Regions from separate parts of the Lysinibacillus sp. S1 genome, predicted to be linked through region 1. Evidence: riboswitches for the same ligand, from Rfam matches in the RefSeq annotation. Region 1 holds a riboswitch; each other region holds the start of a gene.
What was found. A riboswitch is a leader RNA that binds a small molecule or an ion and turns the genes downstream of it on or off. The one in region 1 is predicted to bind S-adenosylmethionine.
Positions count from the first base shown of each region.

Region 1 (11,160 bases):
GTATTAGAATATGTACATCGATTTCAAACAACATATGACACCTCTTTAAATTTAGTTACTACTGAAATAGTAACTAAATTTATTTGCGCTGTAAACCCCATTTTTTCATTGGCAAATCTTCACATTGGTAGCCTATAATAAAGATAATGGAGGGATTACATGGAGGAATTAATCACCCAGCTGAAAGAAATGGGTTTTACAGAATATGAAGCAAAGGCCTATACGGCACTTGTTCAGCAAAGTCATGTCAGTGCTTATCAGGTTAGTAAAAATTCTGGCATACCACGTGCAAGAGTGTATGATATTTTAAATATCCTTGTAGAAAAGGGCATCGTGTTAAAAGAAGAGACCGCAGAACAAACGACCTATTCGGCAATGCCTGTGTCTGTGTTCTTACAGCAAATGCAACAGCGCTGGGAGTCGAATTTTACGTCTATAAGCGGGAAATTAGAGAAATTAGAGGAAAAAGTACAGGAAGCTGAGCCTAAAGTGGTCATGCTGAAGGGCAAGGAATCCATTATCAACTATTGTCAGTCACTTCTAAAGAAGGCGAAGAAAAAAGTGATGCTGTCGATGTGGGAAGATATGTATGATGCCTTACGTGAAGATTTGCAAGAGGTGGCGCTGCATGTTCCTGTTCATGGCATTACGTTGTATGTAGGAGAGCATCTCGCCTCAATTGACCAGCATAGAGCCACACATTATACAAAAAAAGCATCTACACCGCATTGGTTTATCTTATCGATAGATGGTCAGGAAATGATTTATGGTCATTCTCCATCTACCCAAGAGACGGCCTTTATCACCAATGATCCGGTTCATATTTATTTGTTAGAGGATTATATATGGCATGATGTGCTCATCAATCGGTTAGTAAAACGTGATGATCAGGAGTTAGAAGACTGGATTGCTAAGGAGCGTAAAGCTTTTTTCTTAGAATAGTCGTATAAGGAAGGGGAGTTACTTGAAAAAATTCGTGTTGCTAGGTTTAATGAGCCTACTAATGCTAGGAGCCTGTAATGCTACACCACCTACCGATCCACCAACGATTCATGAGCTAACGGTTGTCCCAGATAATGTCCAAAAAAATATCGTTTCTAATGACAGAATACAACTATTGCATGAAAAGGATGCTCCATATTACCTTGTTTATTATTCAAAAGGGAATGTATTGGCAAGTATTACAGCTGAGGGAAATAGGCTTATTATCCAGTTAGAAGAAGGCAGCGAGCAAAGGAAAGAGGCACAACCCTATGTTTTTAAAATCACCGTCAAGAATCCTGAGCTTGATACCATTGATTTGCGAATAAACGGTCAGAGTACGCCAATTGATCGTATGACCATTATGTGATAAAAGAAACCGAAATCCCTTTGATGAGATTTCGGTTTCTTTACGTGATGCCTAATAAAAGACTTTGTCTACGTTATATTTAGAGCGGAAAGTATTAATCGCATATGTTTCGTAAATTTCACGTTCCATTGGATCTTCTACTTCATAGACTTCAATTTTGAACACTTCATCACGATGGTTTTTCATCGGAGATACATTATCCTCGAAATGTTTTTTAATACGTTGACGAATTTTACGTGCTTTCCCAACAAACAATAGCTCATTCTTGTCATTATAGAATAAGAAAATGCCGCCTTTATCTCGTGTGATTTTATGGAAGTCAATAAAACCAAAGTAAGGTGTGATCGGCACATCACCTGGTTTTAAGTCTTGTTCACGTTGACGGATTACTAGATCTGGTTTTGGAAATTCAATTTTAATCAAACTATTCACGTTCCTCTCTCTTACTAAAAGTATATGGTAACATAATTACGGCATGTTTACCATAAATTTTAAATGCAGAAACACCACATATAGCAAGCTTAGTGTACATCAAATGACCAAGGAACATGCACATGAATCACAAAATATTCTATGAATTATTGATATTCTAACTAGTTCGTGTTACAATTCAAGATAATTAAATAATCTTATCAAGAGAAGCTGAGGGATTTGGCCCGATGACGCTTCAGCAACCTCTAACAATTGTTAGAAAGGTGCTAATTCCAGCAAAGGATTTTTTCCTTTGAGAGATAAGAGTGGACGTGAAAAAAATCCTTCTCATTCTATCTCGTATGGAATGAGGAGGATTTTTTAATTTCGTTGCATTCTACGCAAGCAAGGTTTGCTAAAAGAGAGTGATTATAGAGAGGGGAAAGCAAGATGCCAATTAATATTCCGAAAAATTTACCAGCTGGAGAACATTTACGTGAGGAAAAAATCTTCGTCATGGAAGAAGATCGTGCGAAAACACAGCAAATCCGTCCATTAAATATATTAATATTAAATTTAATGCCTGAAAAAGAAAAAACAGAGCTCCAATTATTACGTTTATTGGGGAATACACCATTACAAGTCAATATTACCTTTTTGAATACAGCCACACACGAGTCTAAAAATGTGAGTAAATCCCATTTGCAGCTTTTCTACACAACGTTCAATCAGATTCGACACCGACGCTATGATGGTATGATTATAACTGGTGCGCCAGTAGAAAAAATGGCTTTTGAAGAGGTCAACTATTGGCAGGAAATTTCAGAAATTATGGATTGGTCTAAAAAGAATGTGACATCCGTGCTACATATATGTTGGGGGGCACAGGCTGCATTGTATCATCATTATGGCATTGGGAAGGTTGAGCTTTCTGCTAAATGCTCAGGCGTCTATTCCCATGTGATTACAGATTTAACTGTAGATTTGGTACGTGGCTTTAGTGATTTATTTACTGCGCCCCATTCACGCTATACATCTGTTTCGATTGACGAGGTTCGCAATCATCCAGATCTACGATTATTATCCTATTCAGAGGATGCTGGGGTATTTATTGTACAATCAAAAGATAATAAAAATATTATGATTACGGGGCATCTAGAGTATGATGCGACAACGCTAGCCGATGAATACAGTCGCGATGTGGCGAAGGGCATAGATATCGCCGTTCCTGTAAACTACTTCCCGAATGACGATCCGACACAAGTGCCGATGAATACATGGCGTGCCCATACGCATCTATTATTCTCTAACTGGTTGAACTACTATGTTTACCAAGAAACACCATATGAATGGGATTTTGTAGATGAAATCGAATATCATATTTAATTAATAAAAAGTCTAATTTCTTTTCTAGCTTAGAAGAAATTAGACTTTTTGATTGTCATTTTCTGTTTCCTGCTGAGGTGTTTCGTTATTTTGAGCCTTGGATTTACGATTGCGAATAACTACCACAATCAACAAAAGTATAGGTAATAAAATGGTGAAAATAAAGGAAAAGATTGGCCAAATTTCATTATTATAATTAGTAGAATGCACAATATCTGGATGAACAATTTGAGAAAGTCCAATAACAATTATCCCCATCGGTATAATGAGTGGGCGATGATCCTTGATCTTTAAAATTTGTGCGAGGCCAACAACGGTCGTATAGAAATACATAAATGTACGAATATATATAGACGTAATCCACATAAATGCCATAATGATTTCAATGCGCTGTAAAAAATTCCCTATAGATATTCTTTGCGCTAAGGCATAGCTAGGAAATGTCCTTGATGCAGTGTTTTCAGGACCTAATACAAGAATTGATAGGACAATCAACGTAACTAAGACGATTCCGCCAAGGATTGCCCCAATATATAGCCCTTTCTGTGCAGACGGCTGTACATTGACGCCAGTAGGATAGAGCATCAATAATACAAGTAATGGAAAGGAAAAGATACTCATAAAGCGTGCAATACTATAAAACATAGATGCTTTGGTCGCTTCTAGTAGAGGCTGAATATTCTCAAATGTAATTTGAGGGGTAATACTAATGACGAAAAAAATAAAAATAAAGATAAACAATGGGAAGAGGATTTCTGCCGAACGGGCAAAGGTCTCAATCCCTAAATAAGCGGCATACATAATAAGGATACTGAACAGTAGGGCAAATGCTAATGTCGGTGTCTCTGGCATAACTTCCGTTTTCATGAAAATACCGATAAAATAAAGTAATTCTCCAGCCGAAAGAAAGGTCATAATCAGGAAACAAATCGCTGTGATTTTCCCGAAAAAACGCCCAAGAATTTTTTCATTGGCCTCGATAAAGTTTAGGGACGGTGTTTGATTGGCCAGTGTTAAAAATAATTTTAGAACCAGTAAACTGAGCAGAACACCAATGCTTGCCGCTATCCAAGCATCTTGCTTAGCGGCACCAGTAATACTCGAAGGGATAATTAAAATCGCTGTACCGATAGAATAGAGAAAGGTAACGATTGTAAACTGTCTTGAACTAATTATCTCTTTTTCCATCAAGCTACCCTCCGTTTCTCAGTCCATCTTTCTATTTTGTGAATGACACAATGTAATCCCTAATCGGTGTGAAGATAAAGGTAATCAAATCTAATGGGCTAGGAATATGGATTTTAAGGGCAATCCCCATATTTAAAGCCGTTCCAATAAATAGCAAAAAGGAGAATACAATAATGGCTTTTCTATCCTGTTGCTTTTTTAGCTTTGGAATAAAAACAAGAGCAACAATGATTGCAATAATCAAGATAGCTACTGCTAGTACCATCTCATTACTCCTCCTTTGGCTTGTTTAATAATGAATTTTGCATCGTACCTGAACCTTGGGTTGTTACCTTTACATGAACAGCCACTGCTAAATCTGGAAAAATGGAAGTCCAGTCATCCTTAATTTTTTTCCACTGCTTTGGATCTGCCCGATGTAGGGCATCCCCAAATCCAAAAACATCGACTTCATATTGCTGTTGAATTTTCTCTACTGTTTTTTCAATGTGGTCATCAATACCCTGGGCTGTTTTTTTATTAACGTAATCAATCGATTTATTTTTGGTAAGATCGATATCACATTCGACCTCTCCAACATTCTGCTCTACATTAATATGGACATCGATTTTCGGTTTCCCGTTTTTAAATGACCCTTTCACCTTTGTAGTGGATTGGGTGATTTCAGTAGACAAGGTCCCTTTATTAGGACAGGCGATGATTTCTATCGTACTTTGAATTTTGTCATTAAGAAAACTAATACTTTTGCTTTCGCTTTCAGTCAGTAGCCCTATATATTTATCCCCTTTAAATACTGCTAAACCTGTATAACGTAATAGCACAGGTGTTTTAACACGTTGCACATTTGTTTGATCTACCCCTAATTTCTTATCGCCATGAACTTCAATAGCAGAAATTAACGCCCCTTTATGCTTATTGGTTAACGTATTGACTAATTCATCAATATTAACAGCTATTGTGGAGCCCCAAGCCTTTTCAGAGACATCAAGGGAATTCAAGATTTTATTAGCAGGAACTTTTTCGATGGGTGTTAGTACATTTAATACTTCCTTCGCTGTTGCTTCGTGAGACATAATGACGTCGAAATCCTTACGAAATTCATGGTCCCTTACAATTAAATCAAGTGCATCACTAATGCCTTCTTTCGCGAGATCTTCCCCTAATACAACCACTTGAAGGTGGGCAAAATAAGGTTTTCGAGCTGCAATAGTCGTCATTTTCCGAATGGCTTCAAAGATGGTCTCGCCTCTCGAATGATAGCTAACGACAGGAGAGCGTTGAGTGGAAGCTTGGCGCACTGAGACTTCACTAGGATCAACAATTTGAACTGTAATTTCATATTCCTCATCTATTTTGTCAATGCCAAATGCTACGACTATGGCCAATTCATTTAATTCACGCTTACTCCAGCAGCCACTTAACAGTATTGTGAGGATACATAGTAAGCAAATCCAGTTTATTTTTGCCATATTCCATTCCTCATTTATCCAGTTGTTATTTCCTGCTTTTTACATTGATATATTTATGTCCTCTAACAATATTTTTTTGATTGACCAAACGAGGTCGTGTAAGTAACTTTCTACGCGGGAACAGCAGAAACGCATCCTTCTGATCCTGTAATACCAACGGTGCGAATGGGCTTAAATAAGGTACACCAAATGAACGAATGCTACATAGATGAAGAATAATTAGCATAATGCCAAACATTACACCGAATAAACCAAACATAGCAGCTAAAATCATTAATGGGAAACGTAGTACACGAATCGTATTCGATAAGCCATAGGCAGGGAATAGAAAGCTACAAATCGCTGTTAAGGCTACAATAATTACCATTACAGCGGAAACGACGCCTGCATCAACTGCTGCCTGACCAATAACTAAAGTACCTACGATGGATACCGCAGGACCGATTGTTCGAGGCATACGAAGTCCAGCTTCCCTTAAGACCTCAAAGGCAACCTCCATAATAAGCGCTTCTACTACTGCAGGAAAGGGTACGCCTTCCCTTTGTGAAGCAATGCTAATTAACATGGGGGTCGGTAGCATTTCCTGATGAAAGGTAGTAATCGCCACATACAAGGATGGTGCTACTAATGCTAGACTGATACCAAAGAAACGCAAGATACGTACAAGTGAGCTAATCATCCAATGCTGATAATAATCTTCTGCTGATTGTAAAAAGGATGTAAATAGCGCTGGAACGACTAAGACAAAAGGTGTGCCATCAACTAGAATCGCCACTTTGCCATCTAATAATTCACCTGCGATGACATCAGGTCGTTCAGAGTTGTAGACGGTTGGAAACATAGAGTTTTTTGAGTCTTGAATAAAATCCTCAATATAGCCACTTTCCAGAATGCCATCAATATTAATACGATCTAATCGAGCCAATACCTCTGCGACGATTTTGTCACTGGAGATGCCATTTATATACATCACTACTACATCTGTTTGTGTCACATCTCCGATAACGCGTGATTTTATCCAGAGATTCGGACTTTTTATTTTGCGACGAATGAGCGCTGTATTCGTTCGCAAGGTTTCCGTAAAGGATTCCCTCGGTCCGCGAATTACGGATTCCGTCGATGGCTCTGTGACAGCTCGATCCTTGGCACTTCTAGTACTTGTCACAATCCCTTCGGCAAAGCCATCTAATAAAATAACCGTTTCACCATTGAGAATGGCATTGTAGAGTGTTGTGAAATGCTCAATATTCGTCACATCGCCTACCGTTAAATAGGAATTCCGAACATATTGATTAATGGTTGTTATTTCAATATCTTGTTCTTCTTCAATATTTGCCATCAGTTTATCGATAACAGAATCAGAAATAGTCGTTTTATCCGATAAGCCATCAATGGAAATAATGGCGAGGCTATGGGGATCAGTTTCTCCAATCGCAATTTCACGTATGATAATATCATTACTATGCCCTAGTGATTGTTGAATGATTTTTATATTTTTAGATAGGGAAGTATACAATAAATCGTTCGTTGTATGGGATGGGGAGGTCTCGTTATTGTTAGACATGGACATGTGTTTTCCTCCTCAAATGGTCGTTCATTACCTTTAGAATGGACAATTTTTTTGAGAGATAAACGAAAGAGATATGAAAAATCTAGCTATTTGTGGCAATATCACATTCCTTGCAACTTTCGTGTGTCTTGTTTTGTAATAAATAAAAAAACAGTCTGTCCTTTCATGTATGGAAAGGACAGACTGCTTTATGTACGATAGTCGTATTGTAATTCATCATTACTTGTATCAACATCAACATGTAAATTGTGATCGTTAAAGAACCAAAGATCTTTCTCATCAATGTAATAGATAACACCATCAATTTCTGTTTGCACACCTATGGCAATAGGTTCCTCACGTGTCATGCCTAGTGAAAAGCCTTCGTGAAACGGACTTGAGCCACCATAACGTGCATAAAAACGAATTGTATCACCAGGTTCAACTTCCATTTCATGTTTGAACCATTGTAGGGCTTCATCTGTCAATGCAATATTCATTTCAAATGCTCCTCTCTTCCTACAGCCATTTTACCTTTGGTTCGGTGCCGTTTTTAATACGAGCAATATTGGCACGGTGACGATAAATAATAAAGGTAAATAAAAAGGCTACCAAGATGCCTAATGCAAAGTCACCTGTAATAAAATAATAAACGATTGCATAGATAAGCGCTACTAAAGCGGCTATCATTGATGTTAAGCTGACGATTTTTGTGATTTTTAATGTCACAATAAAGGTAATAAATAGTAGGACAAAGAGTGGCCAAGAATAGCCTAATAATACACCAGCTGACGTTGCCACAGCTTTCCCACCACGGAAGTTGGCAAAGATCGGGAACATATGACCGATAACAGCGACAAGACCCAGTAATAAAGAGTGGAGTGTAGTATCAGAGAAAACAGGAAGTGTCACGAGTAAGACAGCGGCAGTTCCTTTTAAGACATCCATCACCGTAACAATAATACCAGCCTTTTTCCCTAATGTTCTAAAAGTATTGGTCGCACCAAGATTACCGCTCCCGTGTTCACGAATATCGGTATTATAAAAAATTTTGCCTATCCATAATCCAGAAGGTATAGAGCCGATTAGATAAGCACATAAAATAATAAGTCCATTGATCATAGTTGGACTCCTTTCATTCATAGTCCATCACTTGGTACTAATAGTTTGTAACAAGTATTTTACACTTTTTCTTGCTAATCTACAATGTTATGAAGGAGATTTCATCCGAAGTCTTGAATCAATACAAAAGAGAATCTATTAGTGAGGACTAGGCTTTTAGACATAAATTTGTAGGAAGCACTAAAACCTTTATAAAAATATAGGCAAAATGGCAATTTTGTCAATCGCTCATTCCTTTGGTAGAATAGAAGTCTAACTTTATCCTGTTTAATCGCAAGGCACGAGTTAGTGTGCTTTTATTTGCAAGCATCACAACTTTATTTTGCAACTAAGTAGGCTTCAATGCGTCAAATGATGATGGAAGCTAGAAGCAGTCTGTCTTGCTCAAATACCAATTTTAAGCAACTGTTGAAGATGTTTACTATTAATAAAAAAGATCAAAACTGTGAGCAAATTTTAAAATTTTATTGGACCTGTCGCTAGCTATTGACAGGAAATGCTATTATTATTAGGATGAGAACATAAATAGAACATGTGTTTGTTTTTTGGAGGGGAATTTTTTTGACGAATAAACAGTCACCTAGCGTCTATAATGATGACGCTATACAAGTATTAGAAGGATTAGAAGCGGTACGCAAACGACCTGGCATGTATATCGGTTCTACGGATGGCCGTGGACTTCATCACCTTGTGTATGAAATCGTAGATAATGCGGTGGATGAAGCACTGGCTGGCTTTGGATCTCATATTATTGTCACAATTCATAAAGATCAAAGTATGAGTGTGCGCGACTTTGGCCGTGGGATGCCAACCGGTATGCATAAAATGGGCAAACCGACACCAGAAATTATTTTTACAGTGCTACACGCTGGTGGTAAATTTGGTCAAGGTGGCTATAAAACAAGTGGAGGTTTACATGGTGTTGGTTCTTCCGTTGTGAATGCGCTCTCAACATTTTTAGAGGTGACAATCCATCGCGATGGTAAAAAGTATCGTCAACGCTTTGAGCATGGTGGACAGCCTGTCACAACACTTGAAAATATTGGGCAGACCAAGCAGACAGGAACGCTTGTTCATTTCCTACCAGATGAAACGATCTTCTCTGTCACAAAATTCAATTATGATACGTTAGCGGAACGATTACGTGAATCAGCCTTTTTATTAAAGGGCTTAAAAATTGAATTAATTGATGAGCGCGAGGAAGGCAAGAGCGATGTGTTCTTTTATGAGAATGGCATCGAGGCTTTCGTTGCGTATTTGAATGAGGAAAAAGATGTCCTTCATCCAGTAAAATATGTAGAAGGCGTACAGGATGAAATCGAAGTAGAGTTCGCTTTCCAGTATAACGATGGTTATTCGGAAACGATTTTATCATTCGTTAATAATGTCCGTACACGAGATGGTGGTACACATGAAACGGGTGCAAAGGCAGCATTGACGCGTGTCTTTAATGAATATGCAAGAAAAATTGGCTTGTTAAAGGACAAGGATAAAAACCTTGAGGGGACAGATATTCGTGAAGGCTTAGCAGCCATTGTATCTGTTCGTATTCCAGAGCACTTACTGCAATTTGAAGGACAAACAAAGGGTAAGCTTGGGACAAGTGAGGCTCGTTCTGCAGTAGATAGTGTAGTGTCTGAGCAAATTTTGTATGTGCTAGAGGAAAATGCAGAATTATCAGCTTCTCTTGTTCGTAAAGCGATTCGAGCGCAGCAAGTGCGTGAAGCGGCTCGTAAAGCGCGTGAGGATGCACGAAATGGCAAGAAAAATAAAAAGGGTAGTACGATTTTATCTGGAAAATTAACGCCAGCTCAGTCACGTAATGCGGCAAAAAATGAGCTGTATTTAGTCGAGGGTGATTCTGCGGGTGGCTCTGCTAAACAAGGACGTGACCGTACATTCCAAGCGATTCTGCCATTGCGCGGGAAGGTAATCAACACAGAAAAAGCCAAGCTACAGGATATTATGAAAAACGAAGAAATTTCAACGATTATCCATGCGATTGGGGCAGGTGTTGGTACGGATTTTGCGGTGGAGGATTCTGCCTACAATAAAGTAGTCATCATGACCGATGCGGATACAGATGGGGCACATATTCAAGTCTTGCTATTAACATTCTTCTATCGTTATATGCGTCCGCTCATTGAGTCTGGGAAAGTCTATATCGCACTACCGCCGCTTTATAAAGTATCAAGAGGTACAGGGAAAAAAGAAGTCATTGAATATGCTTGGACAGAAAGTGATTTACAAAAGGCCATCAAGAAGGTTGGAAAGGGTTACATATTACAGCGCTATAAAGGTCTTGGTGAGATGAATGCAGACCAACTGTGGGACACAACGATGAACCCTGAAACACGGACATTGATTCGTGTCACAATCGAGGATGGTGCACGAGCGGAGAGACGTGTCACGACGTTAATGGGTGATAAGGTGGAACCACGTCGTAAATGGATCGAAGCCAATGTAGACTTCGGTATGGAGGATGATTCTAACATTTTAGAGAATGAATTCATCCAACAAGAGGAGGACCAAGCATGAGTAGTACAGAAAAGTTTCAAGATTTACCGTTAGAAGAAGTAATGGGTGACCGTTTTGGTCGCTATAGTAAATATATTATTCAAGACCGCGCGTTGCCTGATGCACGTGACGGTCTTAAACCAGTACAGCGCCGTATTTTATATGCG
Region 1 is NZ_CP173154.1:248,993-260,152, forward strand. It holds gene ACHZEU_RS01280 (TSUP family transporter) at 1-34, opposite strand, end outside; gene ACHZEU_RS01285 (TrmB family transcriptional regulator) at 160-942, shown strand; gene ACHZEU_RS01290 (hypothetical protein) at 965-1,351, shown strand; gene ACHZEU_RS01295 (nucleotide excision repair endonuclease) at 1,403-1,774, opposite strand; SAM riboswitch class I at 1,978-2,089, shown strand; gene metA (homoserine O-succinyltransferase) at 2,213-3,148, shown strand; gene ACHZEU_RS01305 (endospore germination permease) at 3,188-4,336, opposite strand; gene ACHZEU_RS01310 (hypothetical protein) at 4,368-4,601, opposite strand; gene ACHZEU_RS01315 (Ger(x)C family spore germination protein) at 4,606-5,805, opposite strand; gene ACHZEU_RS01320 (spore germination protein) at 5,831-7,375, opposite strand; gene ACHZEU_RS01325 (HesB/YadR/YfhF family protein) at 7,564-7,854, opposite strand; gene plsY (glycerol-3-phosphate 1-O-acyltransferase PlsY) at 7,874-8,476, opposite strand; gene parE (DNA topoisomerase IV subunit B) at 9,038-11,014, shown strand; gene parC (DNA topoisomerase IV subunit A) at 11,011-11,160, shown strand, end outside.

Region 2 (9,565 bases), 1.3 Mb from region 1:
GGATCGTACAGGCGAGCTATTATGGGGGATTTTTGCACCGACGCTCCTTTATTCTGCACAGCTGCATGGGGAGATTGCAGATGATATCGTAGCCATTGATAACGCGATGAAATGGGGATTCGGCTGGCAACAAGGGCCATTTGAGATTTGGGATGCTATAGGCGTAAAAGACTCTGTGGCGAAAATGGAGGCTGAGGGCCGAGAGGTACCTGCTTTTGTCAAAGAGATGTTAGCAAATGGCGTGGAGACATTCTATACAGAATTAGACGGAGATTTAGCTTACTATAATGGTTCACAATATGTGAAAGTGCCAGTCAATGAAAAAGAGATTAATTTAAAACGTTATAAGAAAAAGCATGGTGTGATTAAATCAAACACAGGTGCTAGTTTAATAGATTTAGGGGATGGAATTGCATTACTGGAGTTCCATTCGCAATCCAATGCAATCGGCTTGGATATTATTCAAATGATTAACTTTGCGGTAGATGAAGTAGAGGCTAACTATAAGGGCTTAGTCATCGGTAATCAGGGGAAAAACTTCTGTGTTGGGGCAAATCTAGGAATGATTTTGGTAGAAGCACAGGATGATAATATATTTGAGCTAGATTTCGTCATTAAAGCATTCCAAGATGCTATGCAGAAAATTAAATATTCACGTAAGCCTGTTGTAGCAGCACCGTTTGCCATGACATTAGGCGGAGGAGCAGAGGTTTGCTTACCAGCTGCACATATTCAAGCAACAATGGAAACATATATGGGCTTAGTGGAAGTAGGGGTTGGATTAATCCCAGGTGGTGGCGGAAATAAAGCGCTCTATCAGAAATTCCTAAAGGGCTTACCAAACGGCGTAGAGGTAGACTATCAACATATTGCTAATAAAGTATTTGAAACAATTGCGATGGCGAAGGTTTCAACATCTGGTGAGGAAGCACGTGAAAATAATTTCCTAAACTTTGCGGATGGTATTTCAGTTAATCCAGATCATCAATTGTATGATGCGAAGCAGGTTGCATTAGCACTTTACGAAGCGGGCTATCAACCACCTGTACCAACAAAAGTGCCAGTGGTCGGTGCATCAGGCTATGGTACATTACTCATCGGTGCGCAAGGGATGTTTGAGTCAGGCTTTATTAGCGAACATGATTTAAAAATTGCTAAAAAATTAGCTTATGTTATTGCAGGTGGAAAGGTTCCGTACGGCACATTAGTCGATGAGCAATATTTATTGAACTTAGAGCGTGAGGCATTCCTTAGTCTTGTTGCTGATCCGCTATCACAGCAGAGAATGCAACACATGCTGTTAAAAGGTAAACCACTTCGTAACTAATTGACGAAATAGATCAATCTTGCACATGAAACAAAGGGGGATTAATACGATGCGTGAAGCCGTTATTGTAGCAGGAGCACGAACTCCAATTGGAAAAGCAAAAAAAGGTTCTTTAGCAACAGTAAGACCAGATGATTTTGGTGCTGTTGTAGTCAAAGAAACATTGAAAAGAGCAGGCTATGAAGGGCCAATTGATGATTTAATTTTAGGCTGTGCAATGCCAGAAGCAGAGCAAGGAATGAATGTAGCACGTAGTATTGGGGCACTAGCTGGATTACCAGATACAACGCCTGCTCTGACAATCAATAGATTTTGCTCATCAGGTTTACAGGCAATTGCTTATGCAGCAGAGCGAATTATGCTAGGACACTCAAAGGCTATTCTTGCTGGTGGTGTAGAATCCATGAGCATGGTGCCGATGGTAGGGAATACACCACGTTTAAATCCGACTTTAGCAGAAACGGCTCCACAGTATTATATGGGCATGGGGCATACAGCTGAGGAAGTAGCTCGTCAATATAATGTTAGTCGTGAAGACCAAGATGCTTTTGCTGTTCGCTCGCATGAGCTTGCTGAAAAGGCAATTAAAGAAGGTAAATTCAATGATGAAATTGTACCAATTGAAGTGGAACAGCATTACGTAGACGATAACAATAAACCACAAGTGAAAAAATTCACATTCAGTATGGATGAAGGTGTACGTCCAGGTACATCAGTTGAAGGTTTAGCCAAACTACGTCCAGCTTTCCACGTAAAAGGCAGTGTAACGGCGGGCAATGCCTCTCAAACTTCTGATGGTGCAGCAGCTGTACTAGTAATGGATCGTGAAGAGGCTGATAAGCAAGGACTGACACCAATGGCAAAATTCCTAGGCTTTGCAGTTGGCGGTGTACCTCCTGAAGTAATGGGTATCGGGCCTATCGTGGCAGTGCCAAAAGCGTTGGAAATTGCAGGTTTATCCATCGAAGATATTGATGTATGGGAAATCAATGAAGCATTTGCTTCACAGTCATTACAGGTGGTACGTCATTTAGGCATCGACCAAGAGAAAGTCAATGTCAATGGTGGAGCGATTGCATTAGGTCATCCACTAGGCGCAACGGGAGCTATTTTAACATTAAAGCTAATTCATGAATTGAAGCGTCAAGGGAAGAAATATGGCGTAGTGACAATGTGTATTGGTGGCGGCATGGGTGCTGCTGGCGTATTTGAAATTCTATAATTTTTGCTAGATCAGCTTGAGGTGTACTGTTTACGGTTGCCTCCGAACATTGTATACGTCAAGCTTTTCTATACATGATCATTAGGGGAATCAACTAACAAAAAGATATATTGGGAGGAATTAATCATGACTGAAAAAACAACTGATTTCATTAAAGGTGGCGGATTTCTTATTGAAGATGTGGAATTAGATCGTGTATTTACACCGGAAGATTTCACTGACGAGCATAAAATGATTGCTAAAACAACAGAGGAATACGTTACAAATGAAGTTTTACCAGTAGTGGAAAATTTAGAGCACCATGAATTTGAGCATTCAGTGCGTCTCCTAAAAAGTGCAGGCGAATTAGGCTTACTTGGAGCAGATGTGCCTGAAGAATACGAAGGGTTAGGATTAGACAAAGTTTCTTCAGCTTTAATCGCTGAAAAAATGTCTGTTGCAGGTGGTTTCTCAATCACACATGGTGCCCACGTTGGTATTGGGTCATTACCAATTGTTCTATTCGGTAATGAAGATCAAAAGAGAAAATATTTACCTAAGCTTGCTTCAGGTGAATTAATCGCTGCCTATGCATTAACAGAGCCAGGTTCAGGTTCAGATGCTCTAGGTGCAAAAACGACTGCAAAATTAAATGAAGCTGGCACACATTATATTTTAAATGGTGAAAAACAGTGGATTACGAATGCAGGCTTTGCTGATGTATTTGTGGTCTACGCAAAAATTGATGGCGATAAATTCTCTGCCTTTATCGTAGAACGTGCCTACAATGGTGTTTCAGTTGGTCCTGAAGAAAAGAAAATGGGGATTAAATCATCATCAACTCGTACATTGGTATTGGAAGATGCGGAAGTACCTGTAGAAAATCTATTAGGCGAAATTGGTCGTGGTCATATCATTGCGTTCAATATTTTAAACATTGGTCGTTATAAACTAGGCGTGGGCACAATTGGCGGATCGAAACGTGCATTGGAGTTAGCTATTCAGTATACAAACCAACGTCAGCAGTTTAAGACAAAGCTTTCTGATTTCAATCTGACAAAAGAGAAATTATCAACGATGGCTTCTCAATTGTATGCTTCAGAATCATTAAACTATCGTACTGTGGGTCTATTTGAGGATCGCTTAAGCCAATTAAGCCTAGAAGAGCAAAAGCAAGGAAAAGTGATTGCAGGTGCGATTGCTGAATATGCTATTGAATGCTCTATTGCCAAAGTATTCGGTTCAGAAACATTAGACTATATTGCAGATGAAGCAGTACAACTTCATGGCGGTTATGGCTTTATGGCTGAATATGAGGTAGAGCGTATTTACCGTGATTCTCGTATTAATCGAATTTTTGAAGGTACAAACGAAATTAACCGCATGATTGTACCTGGCACATTTATGAAAAAGGCGCTAAAAGGTGAGCTACCATTATTACAAGTTGCCCAAAATTTACAGCAAGAGCTGCTTATGCTAATGCCAGAGGATATCGGTACAGAGCCGTTAGCACAAGAAAAATATTTAGTGAAAAATGCCAAGAAGATTGCTGTATTAGCTGCAGGATTAGCAGCACAACGCTTTGGTGCAAAGCTTGATCAAGAGCAAGAAGTATTGGTAAACATTGCGAATATAGCTAACCAATTATTTGCAATGGAATCAGCTGTCTTACGTACAGAAAAAGCAATTGCTCGTGACGGTGCTGAAAAAGCACATCAAAAATTGCTATACACACAAATTTTCTGCCAAGAAGCATTCGCAGAAATCGAAAAAGAAGCAAAAGACACAATTCTTGCTTCAGCGGATGGCGATGCAGCCCGTATGACATTATCTGCACTGCGTAAGCTAACGCGTAATAATCCATATAATTTAATTGCGAAGAAGCGTGAGGCTTCCGTTAAATTAATTGATGCTGAAAAATATATTGTTTAATAGTGCAAATTTAACCTAGCTATCTGCAAAAGATAGCTAGGTTTTTTTATATGAGATGGATAATCGTAAAAGGAGCGGATAAATTTGCACAACTGGTGGATAAACTTACAAAAAAGAGTGAAGTTCACCATTGAAAACAACTATGATGGTATACTACAGAAAAAGACAGAAGAGGAGCATTGTAATGACGATTCAATTTTTCCATTATCCGAAATGTACAACATGTAAAAAGGCACAGAAGTGGTTAAATGAGCATGAGGTTTCCTATGAAGAGGTACATATCGCAGAGCAACCTCCCACTAAAGAAGAATTAACAGCTATTTGGCAAGCTAGTGGACAGCCTTTGAAGAAATTTTTTAATACCTCAGGCATGAAATATCGTGAGCTTGGTTTAAAGGACAAGTTAGCAGAAATGACGGAGGATGAGCAGCTTGAGCTACTTGCTTCAGATGGCATGTTAATTAAACGTCCCATCGTGACAGATGGAAAAAAAGTTACTTTAGGTTTTAAAGAAGTAGATTTTGAGCAAGCTTGGAAATAACCGTATTAAACCTTGTATTTATAGGAGAAGTATGGCACACTGAAAGTGAATATATTACATATTTATGGAGGGGTTTTTTGCATGAGCACACCTAAAGACTTACGATACTCTGAAGAACATGAATGGGTAAAAGTAGAAGATGGAAAAGTACGTATTGGTATTACTCACTTCGCACAATCTGAATTAGGAGATATCGTATTCGTTGAGCTTCCACAAGTTGGCGACGAAATCAAAACAGATGATCCATTCGGTAGCGTAGAATCAGTAAAAACTGTTTCTGAATTATATGCACCAATCTCAGGTACTGTAGTTGAAGTAAATGCAGATTTAGAAGATAGCCCAGAATTCGTTAATGAATCACCATATGAAAAAGCATGGATGATCGTTGTTGAGCCTGCTGACGCATCAGAAGTTGAGAAACTAATGACAGCAGAGCAATACGAAGAAATGATCGCTGAATAAGACAAGCCATAATCGAAAAACGTCGGAAACTACCGGCGTTTTTTGTTATATAATGACTTATAAGTGGGGATCTCTAAATGGAGGTGGCGTAATGTTCGAGGGAAAATGCTTGATAGTAGAAGGGCGCTCAGATAAGCTACAAATTGAGCCTATTTTGAATGAGAATGTTACAATACTATGTACGAATGGTACAATTGGTGTGCATCAATTAGAAGAACTACTGGATCCCTATGAGGGCTGTGAGCTATTTACTTTTTTTGATGCAGATACTTCTGGTGATAAGCTACGTGCATTAATGGACAGACATTATCCAGAGGCTGAGCATCTGCGCACAATGCCAACATACAAGGAAGTAGAAACGACACCAAGAAAAGTGCTAGCAATGATTTTACTGCGTGCACATTTTTCAATCCATAATGAATATATTTTGTAAGGTTGCGTGAGTAAATGGAAGAATGGTCAATAGAGCAGTGGGAAGCGGCTAAACAGTCGGGAGAGAAAACTGCATTTTATTTATATACACCGATGTGTGGAACGTGTGCAGTGGCATCTAAAATGATGTCCATTATTGAGCAATTACTGCCACAGCTACAAATGGGTAAAGCAAATATCAACTTTTTGGAACACATAGCTTATGAGCATCAAATTGAAAGTGTTCCCTGTCTACTCATCAGTGATGGCGGAAAAGTGACAGAAAAGATTTATGCTTTTCAATCCGTACCATTTTTATATGAATTGTTAAAAAAATCAATTGACTGAACTTTACTAGCGTGGTAAAGTATCAAATATATTATTAAAACATTAAATATATCGAACTCTTATGAAGAGTGGCGGAGGGAAGTGCCCTATGAAGCCCGGCAACCATCACAATGTGAAAAGGTGCCAAATCACCCAAAGATTTTTCTTTGAAAGATGAGAGAACGGTTTAACGTATCATACGTGACCCCTTCTACTTGTCTGTGAGTGAAGGGGTTTTCTATATGAGAAAAGGAGTATTCGCTATGATCCAGCTTCAAAATATTACAAAGAAATACAAAACAGCAAATGGCGAATTAACGGCAGTCAAAGACGTCAACCTTACTATTAATAAAGGTGAAATTTTTGGCATTATCGGCTATAGTGGTGCTGGTAAAAGTACCATGATTCGTTTATTAAACGGTTTAGAGAAACCGACAGCAGGAACAGTAACGGTGAACAATCAAGAATTTTCATCGATAAAAGGGCAAAAGCTTAGAGCAGCTAGACAAAAGGTAAGTATGATTTTCCAGCATTTTAATTTACTTTGGTCAAGAACAGTTGCCGAAAATATTGCATTCCCTTTAGAAATCGCAGGCTTCCCAAAGGCCCAACGTGAAGCGCGTGTGAAGGAATTAATTGCCCTTGTACGCTTAGAAGGGCGCGATAACGCATATCCATCCCAGCTTTCCGGGGGACAAAAGCAGCGCGTACGAATTGTACGTGCATTAGCGAATAATCCAGAGGTTTTACTATGTGATGAGGCGACATCCGCACTCGACCCTGAAACAACGGATGCAATTCTTGATTTACTCGTAGATATAAATGAACGCTTAGGCTTAACAATCGTCCTGATGAACCACGAAATGCATGTCATCCGCAAAATTTGTCATCGTGTAGCGGTGATGGAGGCAGGCGAAATTGTGGAACGTGGTGAGGTATTACAAGTCTTCCAAGCCCCACAGGCGGCTATTACTAAGAAGTTTGTATCTCAAATTACCGACACTAAGGAAACACAAGATACGGTAGCACAAATTAAAACAAACTATCCAACTGGACAACTTGTCAAATTGATTTTTGTTGGTGAAAAAACAGAACAGCCTGTCATCTCACATCTTGTGAAACAATTTGATGTAGAAGTAAGTATTGTTCACGGAAATATTTCACAAACAAAAAATGGTGCATATGGTACATTGATTGTGCAAATTGATGGCTCTCAGACAAATGTCACTGAAGCCCTTCGTTATTTAAATACAGTGGAAGTACAGACGGAGGTGATTGAAAATGCTAACTAATCTCTTTCCGAATGTAGACTGGGAAAATATGTGGCAAGCTACGTATGAAACTTTATACATGACAGCTATATCAACGGTTGTGACATTTATTCTTGGGTTAGTCATTGGTATTGTTCTATTTCTAACTAGCCCCAATCAGTTATGGGCAAATAAAATCGTTAACTTTTTAACAGGATCACTCGTTAATATTTTCCGTTCCATTCCATTTATCGTATTAATTATTTTATTAATTCCATTTACGAAGTTTTTACTAGGTACAATTCGCGGTGCCAATGCGGCATTACCTGCTTTAATTATCGGTGCAGCACCGTTTTATGCTCGTATGGTATTAATTGCGTTACGTGAAATTGATAAAGGTGTGATTGAAGCAGCCCGTTCAATGGGAGCAAAAACTTCTACAATTATTTGGAAAGTATTGGTTCCGGAATCATTACCAGCTTTGATTTCTGGTATCACTGTAACGGCTGTTGCTCTTGTAGGTTATACAGCGATGGCAGGAATTATTGGTGCAGGTGGTCTTGGTAACTTAGCTTTCTTAGACGGCTTCCAGCGAAATCGCCAAGATGTGACATTAATGGCAACTATTTTGATCTTAGTAGTCGTATTTATTATTCAATGGATTGGTGATTTAATTACTGAAAAAATTGATAAACGCTAGCACGAAAATGAGGTTATTCCGGTTTTTACCGCTAACATATTTAAAACAAATACAAGGGAGTGTCATAAATGAAAAAGTTATTAGCAGGATTATTTTTATCAATACTTGTACTAGCATTAGCAGCTTGCGGTACAGATAAAAAAGAAGATGAAAAATCAGCATCTGGCGATCAAACAGATAGCAAAGAAAACGTAACATTAAAAGTAGGTGCTTCTAATACACCACACGCAGTTATTTTAGAAAAAGCAAAACCGATCTTAGCTAAAGAAGGCATAGACCTTAAAATTGAAACGTATACAGATTATGTTCTACCAAACCAAGATTTAGACTCAAAAACACTTGATGCAAACTATTTCCAGCACATTCCTTACTTAGAGCTACAAATTAAAGACAATGGCTATGATTTCGTTAATGCAGGTGGCGTTCATATTGAACCAATCGGTATTTACTCTAAAAAATATAAAACGTTAGAAGACCTGCCTGAAGGCGCAACAATTTTACTTTCTAATTCAGTATCTGACCATGGTCGTATGCTGTCATTGTTAGAGGCTAAAGGCTTAATCAAATTAAAAGAAGGCATTGATAAAACAGCAGCAGAATTAAAGGATATTGAAGAAAATCCTAAAAACTTTAAATTCGATGCAAATACTGCCCCAGAAATGCTTGTACAAATGTACGAAAACGATGAAGGCGATGCAGTACTTATCAATTCTAACTTTGCCATCGATAACGGTTTAAACCCAATTGAAGATGCTATTTCTCTTGAAGATAAAGAATCTCCATATGTTAACATCATCGCTGTACGTGCAGGTGATGAATCAAAACCTGAAATTAAAAAATTATTAGAAGTATTAACATCTAAAGAAATCCAAGACTTCATTTTAGAAGAGTGGAAAGGTGCAGTAGTACCGGTAAAATAAGAATTAAAAATTTTATAAAAGGGTACATAAGTTTAACGACTTATGTACTCTTTTTTATTTTTAGTTAAATTGATGAGAAACTATGTATTTTTTATGACGTCTATTTATTGTTTAGTCATATTTATTACTATAGTAATGTTGTTAATCTACGAAATAAATGATAGAAAGTAATAATAAGAAAAAACTAGATGGAGTGATTCTAATGAATGATATAAAATTCACCCATGACATCATGCAAGAACATGAAGTAGAGCGCTACTTTAAAATATGGCGAGAAAGTGTGATTAGATCACGCCTTACTATAACAGCAGTCTTTTTAAAAACAGCTAATGCTACACAACTGAATGAAAATGTGAATGATCAAGTTACCTCGTTTTTACAATCAAAAATACGCAAGACAGACTTGCTTTTTCAATTATCCGACGGAGATCATTGGGGCATCTTCTTTTTACAAAGTAGTGATGTAGAAGCTAGGGCGTTTTTAAAACGAATAT
Region 2 is NZ_CP173154.1:3,705,060-3,714,624, forward strand. It holds gene ACHZEU_RS18450 (3-hydroxyacyl-CoA dehydrogenase/enoyl-CoA hydratase family protein) at 1-1,327, shown strand, start outside; gene ACHZEU_RS18455 (acetyl-CoA C-acetyltransferase) at 1,377-2,549, shown strand; gene ACHZEU_RS18460 (acyl-CoA dehydrogenase family protein) at 2,676-4,460, shown strand; gene ACHZEU_RS18465 (arsenate reductase family protein) at 4,645-5,001, shown strand; gene gcvH (glycine cleavage system protein GcvH) at 5,083-5,463, shown strand; gene ACHZEU_RS18475 (hypothetical protein) at 5,555-5,896, shown strand; gene ACHZEU_RS18480 (thioredoxin family protein) at 5,911-6,222, shown strand; SAM riboswitch class I at 6,279-6,382, shown strand; gene ACHZEU_RS18485 (methionine ABC transporter ATP-binding protein) at 6,465-7,493, shown strand; gene ACHZEU_RS18490 (methionine ABC transporter permease) at 7,483-8,151, shown strand; gene ACHZEU_RS18495 (MetQ/NlpA family ABC transporter substrate-binding protein) at 8,220-9,071, shown strand; gene ACHZEU_RS18500 (response regulator) at 9,274-9,565, shown strand, end outside.
Region 2: linked by a shared signal. The riboswitch ahead of ACHZEU_RS18485 (methionine ABC transporter ATP-binding protein) and the one ahead of metA (homoserine O-succinyltransferase) in region 1 are both predicted to bind S-adenosylmethionine.

Region 3 (11,160 bases), 1.1 Mb from region 1:
AACAACAGACATGAGGGGTACATCATCTTTCATTTCTTCTCTGCCTTCAACACTACGCGTTAATTTCTCTAATGTAATATCATGTGTCAACTTAACATTGGCTGTTAACGCACTTAGACTTGTTAAAGCATTTGTTAATTTACCTGGTAATAGCTTTAGTTGCAACCAAGGTGATGTTAAAATAATGCCTGCACATTCATATTGTCTCTTTTGCAGTGTATGGAGGATTAATGTTGCACCTAGTCCATGCCCTATTACAAAGGTTGGTAAATTATATGAAAAAGCATTTTCAATCAGGTTTCTTGTATACTTATTGTACAATTTGAAGTCTTCATCATGGACTCGAGCAAACCTTGCATTACCTCCATGATTCGGTAAATCTCCCATGACTATGTGGAAGCCTTCTAATCTTAATTTCTCTATCAGCCATGCATACCAACGGTGATTTTCATAAGCACCATGAAGAATAGCAATCACAGCTTTTGCTTGTCCATCAGCTTCCCATTTCCACATTACATAGTCCTCCTAAAAAATGATTACACTTTGATTATATCGAAATAAATAGCACATTTTAATTTTATATTTCCATAAAGTTGCGTATTTGATACGATAATACTACATTATAGAAAGAAAAGAGGCGATTTTCATGATTTATCCATTTAAAGATAAAACGCCAAAGATCGATCCGTCTGTTTTCATTGCTGATTACGCAACTGTTACGGGCGACGTAACAATTGGCGCCGAAACAACTATTTGGTTTAATACGGTTATTCGTGGTGATGTTTCCCCAACGATTATTGGTAAACGTGTCAGTATCCAGGATCTTTGCTGTTTACACCAAAGCCCAAAATATCCGCTCATTATTGAAGATGAGGTAACAGTTGGACACCAAGTCACTTTACATAGTTGTACAATTCGCAAAAATGCCTTAATTGGTATGGGATCCATTATTTTAGACGGAGCTGAGATTGGAGAAGGTGCATTTATTGGAGCTGGAAGCCTAGTACCTCCTGGTAAAGTCATTCCTCCAAATAGTTTAGCATTAGGTCGTCCAGCAAAAGTTGTCCGAGAATTAAATGCTGAAGATAAAGAGGATATGGAACGCATCGTACGAGAATACGCAGAAAAAGGTCAATATTATAAATCACTTCAGAAATAAATAACCTACACAAAAAATCAATACTAACGAAAAAATCCCTCGCGTTGTCGTGTACCGAATATGTTCACGAATCCTGTTGTGGTCGTTAAGTGAGATGAACAATAGGAGCAATGTTGCCCCTTTGCTTATTAATACATCAGAATAATTTTCTAATGACTTCATTACTTTAGTTCAATAGTTTATAAACGTGCTTTTTCTCGTAGCGCGTCTGCTCTATCAATTTGCTCCCATGGTACATTTAAATCTGTACGACCAAAATGTCCATACGCAGCAGTTTGTTTATAAATTGGACGACGAAGATCAAGCATTTTAATGATACCTGCTGGGCGTAAATCGAATAGCTCGCGTACCCATTCAACGATCTCGCTTTCTTTCACTCTACCTGTGCCAAATGTATCGACAGCAATGGAAACAGGCTGAGCAACGCCAATCGCATAGGCAAGTTGCACTTCAGCACGCTCTGCTAAGCCAGCTGCTACGATGTTTTTCGCTACATAACGTGCTGCATATGCCGCCGAACGGTCTACCTTGGTTGCATCCTTACCTGAGAAGGCACCACCACCGTGACGTGCATAACCACCGTATGTATCAACAATGATTTTACGTCCTGTTAATCCAGCATCACCTTTTGGCCCACCAATTACAAAACGGCCAGTTGGATTGATGAAGTATTTCGTATTAGCATCTAATAATTCACTCGGTACGACTGGTGCAATAACAAATTCTTTTAAATCTGCTTGAATTTGTTCAAGTGTTGCTTCTTCATCATGCTGTGTTGAAATAACAATTGTATCCACGCGAACCGGTACATTATTGTCATCATATTCAATCGTTACTTGCGTTTTACCATCAGGACGTAAATAGGCAAGTTCACCTGATTTACGTACTTCTGTTAAACGGCGTGCTAATTTGTGTGCCAAGCTAATTGGTAATGGCATTAGCTCTGGTGTTTCATTACATGCATAGCCAAACATTAAGCCTTGGTCACCAGCACCAATTGCTTCTATATCAGCATCTGTCATAGAGCCTTCACGTGCCTCTAATGCCTGATCAACACCTTGAGCAATATCAGGTGATTGTTCGCCAATTGCCACAAGCACCGCTAAGTTCTCAGCATCAAAGCCATATTTACCTCGTGTATAGCCAATTTCAGCTACAGTGTCACGAACAATACCTTTAATATCCACATAAGTAGAAGTAGTAATTTCTCCTGCTACTAATACTAATCCTGTTGTTACAGTTGTTTCACACGCTACACGTGCATTTGGATCTTCTGCTAAAATAGCATCTAAAATGGCATCCGAGATTTGGTCACAAATCTTATCTGGATGTCCTTCTGTTACACTCTCTGATGTAAACAGTCGACGGTTTGTCATTTGGTTTTCCTCCTAAATACTCTTACAATAAGTAGTTGTGTATGAATACGGTACTCATTACCCATGTCAAGTCCGCTCCTAAGGATTGAACTCTCAAGCCGTTACTGCTGCTTTTAACACGAGGATTTCGAAAGATCCGTCATTATAATAAGGAAAGAACTACATATACTTACCTTTACATTGATTTTTAACAATAAAAAAATCCTTTTCTCACGTTACTTTACATGAGGAAAGGAATAATGACTGCGTAACCTTTCACTCTTATCGTTCAAGGGATGTTCCCTTGCATKWSMTRYSCKCRAWCGCATGTCGTGAAATAGTTCATGCAGGTTGCCGGGTTTCACAGGGCCTGACCCTCCACCAGCTCGGGATAAGAGTATCCGTTCAATCTCATGTTACTGAAAAGGTCGAACGTTGTCAAATATTTTCTTATGTATTACTGTATAGAAAGGAAAGAACTTATTACACAAAAACTTTTCATACTTGGATGATGATGTAAATAGAAGCAAATTAATCCCTACAACATACCTAGCTACTTGTGGTAACATATGTGTGGCTCAATTTTCGTGCCTAATTACAGTAGGATTGATGGTATTCTACTCGAAAAACATTATTTTTTGTCAGCTTCTTGAAAAGCGGTAAAAACTCTAAAATAATTTCTTAATTAGTATAGATTATTTAAGCAATTGTGTTATACTATTTTTGAAATTAAGAAAAAATCCCTCTAAATCAAGGGAATACTATAAAAAAGGATGGTATTTAATCGATGAATTCAGTAGAAATTGCAAACGAACTGAAGGAATTATTAAACGGCGGTAACATTAATGTTCAACTTTCAGTACCACAATTAGCAGAAAAAGCTACATCTCGTGGTGAAGCAATGTTAACAGTAGATGGCGCAGTTCGTGCAGAAACTGGCAAATACACTGGTCGTTCACCTAAAGATAAATATACGGTAGAAGAAGAAAGCACAAAAGATCAAATTGACTGGGGTAAAGTCAACCAACCGATTTCTTCTGAAGTGTTCGATAACCTATATGTAAAAGTAATAAAATATTTAAAAGAACGTGACGAGTTATTCGTATTCAAAGGCTTTGCAGGTGCTGACAAAGACTCACAATTAAGCATTCAAGTTATCAATGAATACGCATGGCACAATCTTTTTGCTCATCAATTATTTATCCGTCCAACAGCAGATGAATTAGCTTCTCATGTTGCTGACTTCACTGTCATCTCAGCTCCTAACTTTAAAGCAGATCCTGCGGTTGATGGTACTGCTTCTGAAACATTCATCATCGTATCACTTGAAAAGAAAATTATTTTAATTGGTGGTACAGAATATGCTGGTGAAATGAAAAAATCTATCTTTGGTATCATGAACTACTTATTACCACAACAAGGTATTCTTTCAATGCACTGCTCAGCAAACGTTGGTGAAGCTGGCGATGTAGCGTTATTCTTCGGTCTATCTGGTACTGGTAAAACGACGTTATCAGCTGATCCTGATCGTAAGTTAATCGGTGACGATGAACACGGTTGGTCTGATAATGGTGTATTCAACATTGAGGGTGGCTGCTATGCAAAAACAATCAACCTTTCTGCTGAAAAAGAACCAGAAATCTACAATGCAATCCGCTTCGGCTCTGTATTAGAAAACGTAGCTGTTGATCCAGAAACTCGTATTTGTGACTATGATGATGGTTCACTAACAGAAAATACACGTGTAGCTTATCCAATCCAATACATTGAAAATATCGTTGATCCTTCTGTTGCAGGTCATCCAAAAACAATCATCTTCCTAACAGCTGATGCATTTGGCGTGTTACCTCCAATCAGTAAATTAACAAAAGAACAAGCGATGTATCACTTCCTAAGCGGGTTCACTTCTAAACTTGCTGGAACTGAACGTGGTGTGACTGAGCCAGAACCAGTATTCTCTACTTGCTTCGGGTCTCCATTCCTTCCACTTCCTGCAACAGTATACGCAGAAATGTTAGGACAAAAAATTGACGAGCACGGTGCACAGGTATACTTAGTAAACACTGGTTGGACTGGTGGCGAATATGGCACAGGTAGCCGTATGAAACTTTCTTACACACGTACAATGGTCCGTGCAGCAATCGATGGTAAATTAGCAGATGTTGAAACAACACAAGATGCTGTGTTTGGTTTACACATTCCAACAGCGGTTGAAGGTGTACCTTCAGAAGTGTTAAATCCTCGTGAAGCTTGGGCAGATAAAGCTGCATACGATGCAAAAGCTGCTGAGCTTGCAGGCTTATTCAACGATAACTTCAAGAAATTCTCGAACGTTTCTGAAGCCATCACTACACTTGGTGGTCCATTAAAATAACGTCTATATAAAAGACAAAGGGAACAATTTATTCGTTCCCTTTGTCTTTTTGTTTTCTCTATGCTTTATTGTTGTTTCATCCACTTGCAAAGAGCACGGACAGTTTCACGATTTTTTGCTGGTGGATATTGATGTGCATAGTTAAGATCATACCAAGTTTCGAATGATTTATTTGCTTCCTCTAAAAAAAATGCCAATTGTCTGGCATGTTCAATATCCACATTTTCATCACGATAGCCATGAATGATAAGAACGGGAGCTGTTATACGCTCTATCTCAAAAAGTGGTGTTCTTGCATCATACGCTTCTGGTACACGATTAGGTGTTCCTCCAATAACGCGCTTCATCATTCTGCGCATATCTGTACGTTCCCAATAAGTGGCCGTTGCATCAGAAACACCTGCCCATGTTACAACAGAAGTAATATCCCTTCTTAAAATAGCTGTCCACAGAGCCATAATACCACCTCGTGAAAAACCAAAAACATGGATATTGTCATTGCAGAATTGTTTGAGTACATCTACGGCATAGACCGCATCGTAACGGTCTGCCCCCGCAAACTCGTCACGCCCCTCTCCCCCACGATTCCCACGATAATATGGGGCAAATACGATAAAGCCCTGCGCATCAAATTGTGCAATACGAGAGGGTCTTACCATCCCTATGCTTTGCATGCCGCCTCTTAAATATAAAAAGCCATCATATGTACCTTCAGTCTTTGGCTCTGCTAATAGTCCTTTTATACGTAAGCCCTGTGAAAGATAGGTTATTTCCGTTAAACGGATAGCTGGATTTGGTGAAGGATAGGGGCGTTTTTCGATAATATCACCATTGTGTGTCACGATGTTTCAGCTCCTCCAGCATTTTCTTCATCCCCTCATCCTTCATGTGAAAACTCAAGTTAGGATGCTGAGCAAATTCTTCATCCGTTAACCAAAGCATGCCTGACGTTTCTAAATCAAATTCTATATCCTCTTGCGCCAAAAATTGTGCAGTGAAAACGGATTTACAAAAAACGATTTCATCATACACTGCATACTCTGCAAACCATTGAAGATTTTTCACATGAACACCCGTCTCTTCAAAAACTTCTCGAATCGCCGCCTCCTCTAAGGTTTCCCCTTCTTCTAATTTCCCTCCTGGCACTTCTACACCACGTCGTTTATGGACAGTACATAACCATTTATTTTCATGCTTTAAAAGGACAAGGACGTGTTTAGGTTCTACTTTAAATTCGCCTCTTGTAAAACTCAAATCTACTTGTAGGCCATGTAAATCTGTAAATGTTAACATCTCTTCAACCTCACGTTCTTTCTTGTTGCAAAACAAAAGTTACTTTCTTTATTATTACTTCTATTTTATGGACGGAATTTAATCATCATTCCTATTCCTATCTATATTAACTATATTGTAAACCTACAATGACAAGCAACCCTAAGCTACAGTCTTGTAAAGCATGAAAAAAAGCGTGCTTCATAGGAAGACACGCTTTTCTTTAGATTACTTGCTGACCGTCAAAATAGACGATAGGACTTTTCACAACACAATCAATATGAACATCTGACGCATTGGCTCCACCAAATGGCGCATTACTGCCAAAAGCGATATGGATGGTCCCATACACCTTCTCATCCTCTAATACATTGCCACATAGGATAGCACTTTTATTGGCTCCGATGCCAAACTCTGCAATGACTCTACCATTGCCTTCACCAAGTAATGCCAGTAGTCGTGGACCATCAGGACCGATTGCTTCTTCTAAGCGACCATTCTTTATTTTTAATAATAATGGCTCCTTTAAGACACCAATATTAGCAATAGAGCCATCTACTAATATCTCTCCATTCGCAGATGTTTCTATTGGTGCAATATACGATTCTCCTGAAGGAATATTCCCGTACTCACCAGGTTGACGAATAACCCCTGTGGACCGAATTCCGAAACGGCCGTCTACACTAAACGTCAGCTCATGACCATCCTTGACAATACGAATTTTTTTTGTCGTATTAAGTAAAAGGACATATTTTTCTACCGTAGCTTCGATCTCCTGTGCATCTGCATGAAGGGCACCTTGCTCTAACATCTCCAATGTTACCCCTGGCATTGTTGCAACACGTCCACCCTTTTCACAGGCATGTTTACGAGCCAGTGTATGTGTTAGGGAGTGGGAGGTAATACACAGTGTAACATCGGCATTTGCCATAAGCTCAGAAACTGCATGGATTGGTTCCTGCCCAGATTTCTCTAACAGGGGCATCACCATGAACATTGTATTTGCAGTAATTGACAGTCCAGCTTCATAAAAAATTTTCGCGATGTCTTGTTTGTGGCTATCTGTCAAAATTAATAGTGACTCAGAAGATTGAACATTTAAATTGCCTTTTAAAACATTTAGTGCAATATCATGTAAGTGATGCATAATAGGGCTCCTTAATTAAAATTCAAATGATATCTACGAATAATTCCTTCTATTTCATTTCTAGCTTCCGTTAAAGGTCCCAAAAAATCAGGAACACGTTGCTCTGTAAAACGATAAATTGGTCCAGAAACGGTAATAGACGCTACGACCTGTTCCTCACTATTAAATATAGGCATAGCTAGCGCCAATACATCGACCGAATACTCACTGTTACTAAGTGCATAGCCACATGTTCTAATTTTTTCTAGCTCTGCCCTTATTTCTGTGGCATCTGTCATCGTATTATTTGTATAAGCTGTTAATGGTTCATCTATGACCTTTGCAATTTGCTCTTCATTTAAAAAAGCAAGCATTGAACGGTAAGATGCTCCTACATACAGTGGCGATCTACTTCCTCTTGAAACTGTAAACTTCACCTTATTTACAGGCTCTGCTTTCAGTAATGTTAACGCTTCCAGTCCATTCAGTACGGTAAAAATAGCTGTTTCACCAGTGACATCCTTTAATTTCTCAAGAACTGGCATACATAGCTGATCTATGTTTAATGAATCATACATATTCATACCTATTTCCCATAATGCAATACCCAGAGAATATTTTTTTGTTATAGGATCTTTTGTTATAAACCCATTATTTTCGAAGGTTTCAAGAATGCGATATAAATTTGTATGATTCATGTTCATCGCCAGTGCTAACTCTCGACCACCCCATGTGGGCTTTTCCTTTGTAAACATTTTTAAAACCGCAATTGATAAATTTAATGTCTTTAGCATATCTCTCATCCTTCTGAACTATTTATCTGTACAAACGGCTGCAAATCTCTCTCTTAAGGGGGAAATAATCGACAGATTTAGCAGCCGTCAGCACCTGATATCACTTTATCAAAAGTAAGAGAGTAGCTAATCTCTTACTTTTGATATAGGAAATCAACAGCAGCAGTTATATAAACTTTTGCACAGCGTACGATATCCTCAACACGCACTTTTTCATTATAACCATGAATACTTGGTAAATAAGCTGGGCCGTATTGCAATACAGGAATATCATATTGTCTGAAATGACGAGCGTCACTGCTTGCCCATTGCATGACACCATATGCCTCTTGCCCTGTAACATATGATATATTTTCCACTATCGATTGGCATACAGGATTTTCAGCAGGCGTATAATTGGCGACGCTTTTAAAGCCAAAACGTTGGATTGAATAATCGATAGCCAAGCCATCTAGTTTAGTTGTCAAGATTTCTGTTACTTCTTCTTGTGTAATACCAAATGGTAAACGACAGTCGACCTGGACCTTACAGTAATCTGGGATTACGTTTGACTTCGTACCTCCCTCAATTGTACCAATATTTACAGTAATTTTCTCTAAAACTTCTTGATATTTCAAGCGATCTTTCTCCACTTCACGCATGTATTTTTTTGATACTTCGATAAGTGGCTGTACCTCTTCAGGAATTGTGATTTCTACATCCCATAGTGTACGAATCTCTTGTATAGCTCGGATTGCATCAACAATGGCATTTCGTCCAGCCAATGGTGATAGGCTTCCATGACCAGGTTCCCCACGCACCTCTAATTCAAACCAGTAAGATCCCTTTTGTCCAATAGTTGGGTTTAAAGGTGAAGAGGGCTCAGCGATTAAACAACCATCTCCCTGCACATAGCCTCGCTCTAACAGCCAAGGAACACCAAATTCACCGCCAGTTTCTTCATCTGGTACGATCGCCAAAGTTAATTTCCCTGGTAGTTCAATGTTCAGTTTCTTTAATAACTTTGTTGCAAAAATAATACCTGCTAAACCGGCTTTCATATCACTCGCCCCACGTCCAAGCATCCAGCCATCCTTCACTTCTCCTGAAAACGGATCAAAATCCCATTTTGATAGATCACCGACAGGAACAACATCGGTATGGCCACAATAAACGAGTTCTTTTCCTTCCCCATTTCCAATAGAAGCTACTAAATTAAACATTTTATCAGCAGCTTCATATTTTTGATAAGTAATGCCTACATCATTTAAATAGTTTTCGATAAAAGCTGTTATTTCAGTCGTATCCCCTGGAGGATTGACACTTGGAATTTGAATGAGCTTTGAACAAAACGCTATCAATTCATCTTGATGATTTTCAACTGCCTCTACTAATTGAACTTTAAGTGCTTGTAAATCATTCATGTGTGTGTACCTCCTTTCCTTTCGTTTGTAGATGACTCATGCTACCATATAAGCCTTTCATATGTGTAAATTGTGTTTCATCAAAGAAAGAGCATTTATTAGCACCGTAAGTTTTTGCTACCTCTAACACAAATCGCACAACATTTTCTACATCTGTGACATGGGTTGCACCTGTTGCACAGCCTGCCACAACAGATTCAGTTGTAATCGCTACACCTACAACAGGGCTAGATGTTGCAACTGCTGGTTGTAAAATACTATTGATATGGAATAAACCATTACCATATGGTGTAATGTCTTGCATCGTGATTGGCAGGACAACTGGAGAAATGCCAGCAGATTGTGTATATACGTGCAATAAATCATCACTAATTTTTAATATGTAACCTTCTTTGACAGTTGGCGTTATCGCAAATCCTTTATGGTTACATACTTGATTGCCTTTTGTTGTATCAATTGATAGAATAGCATCCATTGTATCTTCTACTTCATTTTCGTTCATGACACTAATATCCACTGGCGAGTTCATAAATGGCACTGGCTCATGTGGTAAGGTTGGAGCTGTTGGACAAATATGTGTGGAGAAAATAACGTCACCCTCTAATTGATCACCCTTTAAGGCCATATCAATAGCTTTTGCTGCTCCTGCCAGACATGCCAGTGCGCCGTCTCCATCTGATACAAAGCCTGTCATTTCAGGGCGTGCTCCGATACCACCTAATCGTCCAATAATTCCTAATGTAGGTGCATTTCCGCCAGAGGATTTGCCATTCTTTCCTTTCACGAGGACGCGAACAAAATCTGTTGAGCCGCTTTCGCCTTGAATAGTTTTTACCTTGACATCTGCTGTGGAATCAATATTGTGTAAATACTTCTTAATCGTGTCTCCGTTTACATAAATACTATCCATTACCTCGTATAATTCAATAACATGCTTCAATGACATAATCAGTCCGCTCCTTTTTCTGCTTCAATAAATTTTATCTTTCGTTAAATTGATGTACTTCTTGCTGTATCGACTTATATAAATGACACGATACTTGATGTGTAGCTGATACTGTATCAAGTGTCGGTTGGACCTCTGCACATTTTTCTGTAGCAAAACGACAACGCTTATGGAATGCACAGCCACTCGGGGGATTAACCGGGCTTGGAACATCGCCAGATAAAATAATACGGTCCTTTTTATCAAAAGGATTTTCCTTAGGTATGGCCGATAACAAGGCTTGTGTGTAAGGATGCTGAGGGTTCTTATAAATTTCCTTGTATGTGCCAATTTCCACTATTTTTCCTAAATACATGACAGCAATACGATCACACATGTAGTTCACCACATTCAAATCATGTGAAATAAAAATATAGGTTAAACCGAATTCTTTCTGTAAATCTTTTAATAGATTAATAACCTGAGCCTGTACAGAGACATCTAATGCTGAAACAGGTTCATCACACACCACAATATCTGGATTCAGTGCAAGAGCCCGAGCAATATTTATACGTTGTCTTTGTCCACCAGAAAATTCATGTGGATGGCGTTTTGCATGGTATGCACTTAATCCGACTGTTTCAAGTAATTCAACCACTCGCTTTTTACGGGATGCCTCATCACCAATCCCATGGATCACTAATGGCTCAGCAATAAGATATTCAATCGTTTTACGAGGATCGAGTGATGCA
Region 3 is NZ_CP173154.1:3,846,683-3,857,842, reverse strand. It holds gene ACHZEU_RS19360 (alpha/beta hydrolase) at 1-513, opposite strand, end outside; gene ACHZEU_RS19355 (gamma carbonic anhydrase family protein) at 647-1,159, shown strand; gene metK (methionine adenosyltransferase) at 1,339-2,535, opposite strand; SAM riboswitch class I at 2,794-2,912, opposite strand; gene pckA (phosphoenolpyruvate carboxykinase (ATP)) at 3,302-4,888, shown strand; gene ACHZEU_RS19340 (alpha/beta hydrolase family protein) at 4,954-5,730, opposite strand; gene ACHZEU_RS19335 (NUDIX domain-containing protein) at 5,714-6,181, opposite strand; gene ACHZEU_RS19330 (aminopeptidase) at 6,384-7,307, opposite strand; gene ACHZEU_RS19325 (IclR family transcriptional regulator) at 7,319-8,080, opposite strand; gene ACHZEU_RS19320 (M20 family metallopeptidase) at 8,215-9,483, opposite strand; gene ACHZEU_RS19315 (DUF1177 domain-containing protein) at 9,476-10,429, opposite strand; gene ACHZEU_RS19310 (ABC transporter ATP-binding protein) at 10,464-11,160, opposite strand, start outside.
Region 3: linked by a shared signal. The riboswitch ahead of metK (methionine adenosyltransferase) and the one ahead of metA (homoserine O-succinyltransferase) in region 1 are both predicted to bind S-adenosylmethionine.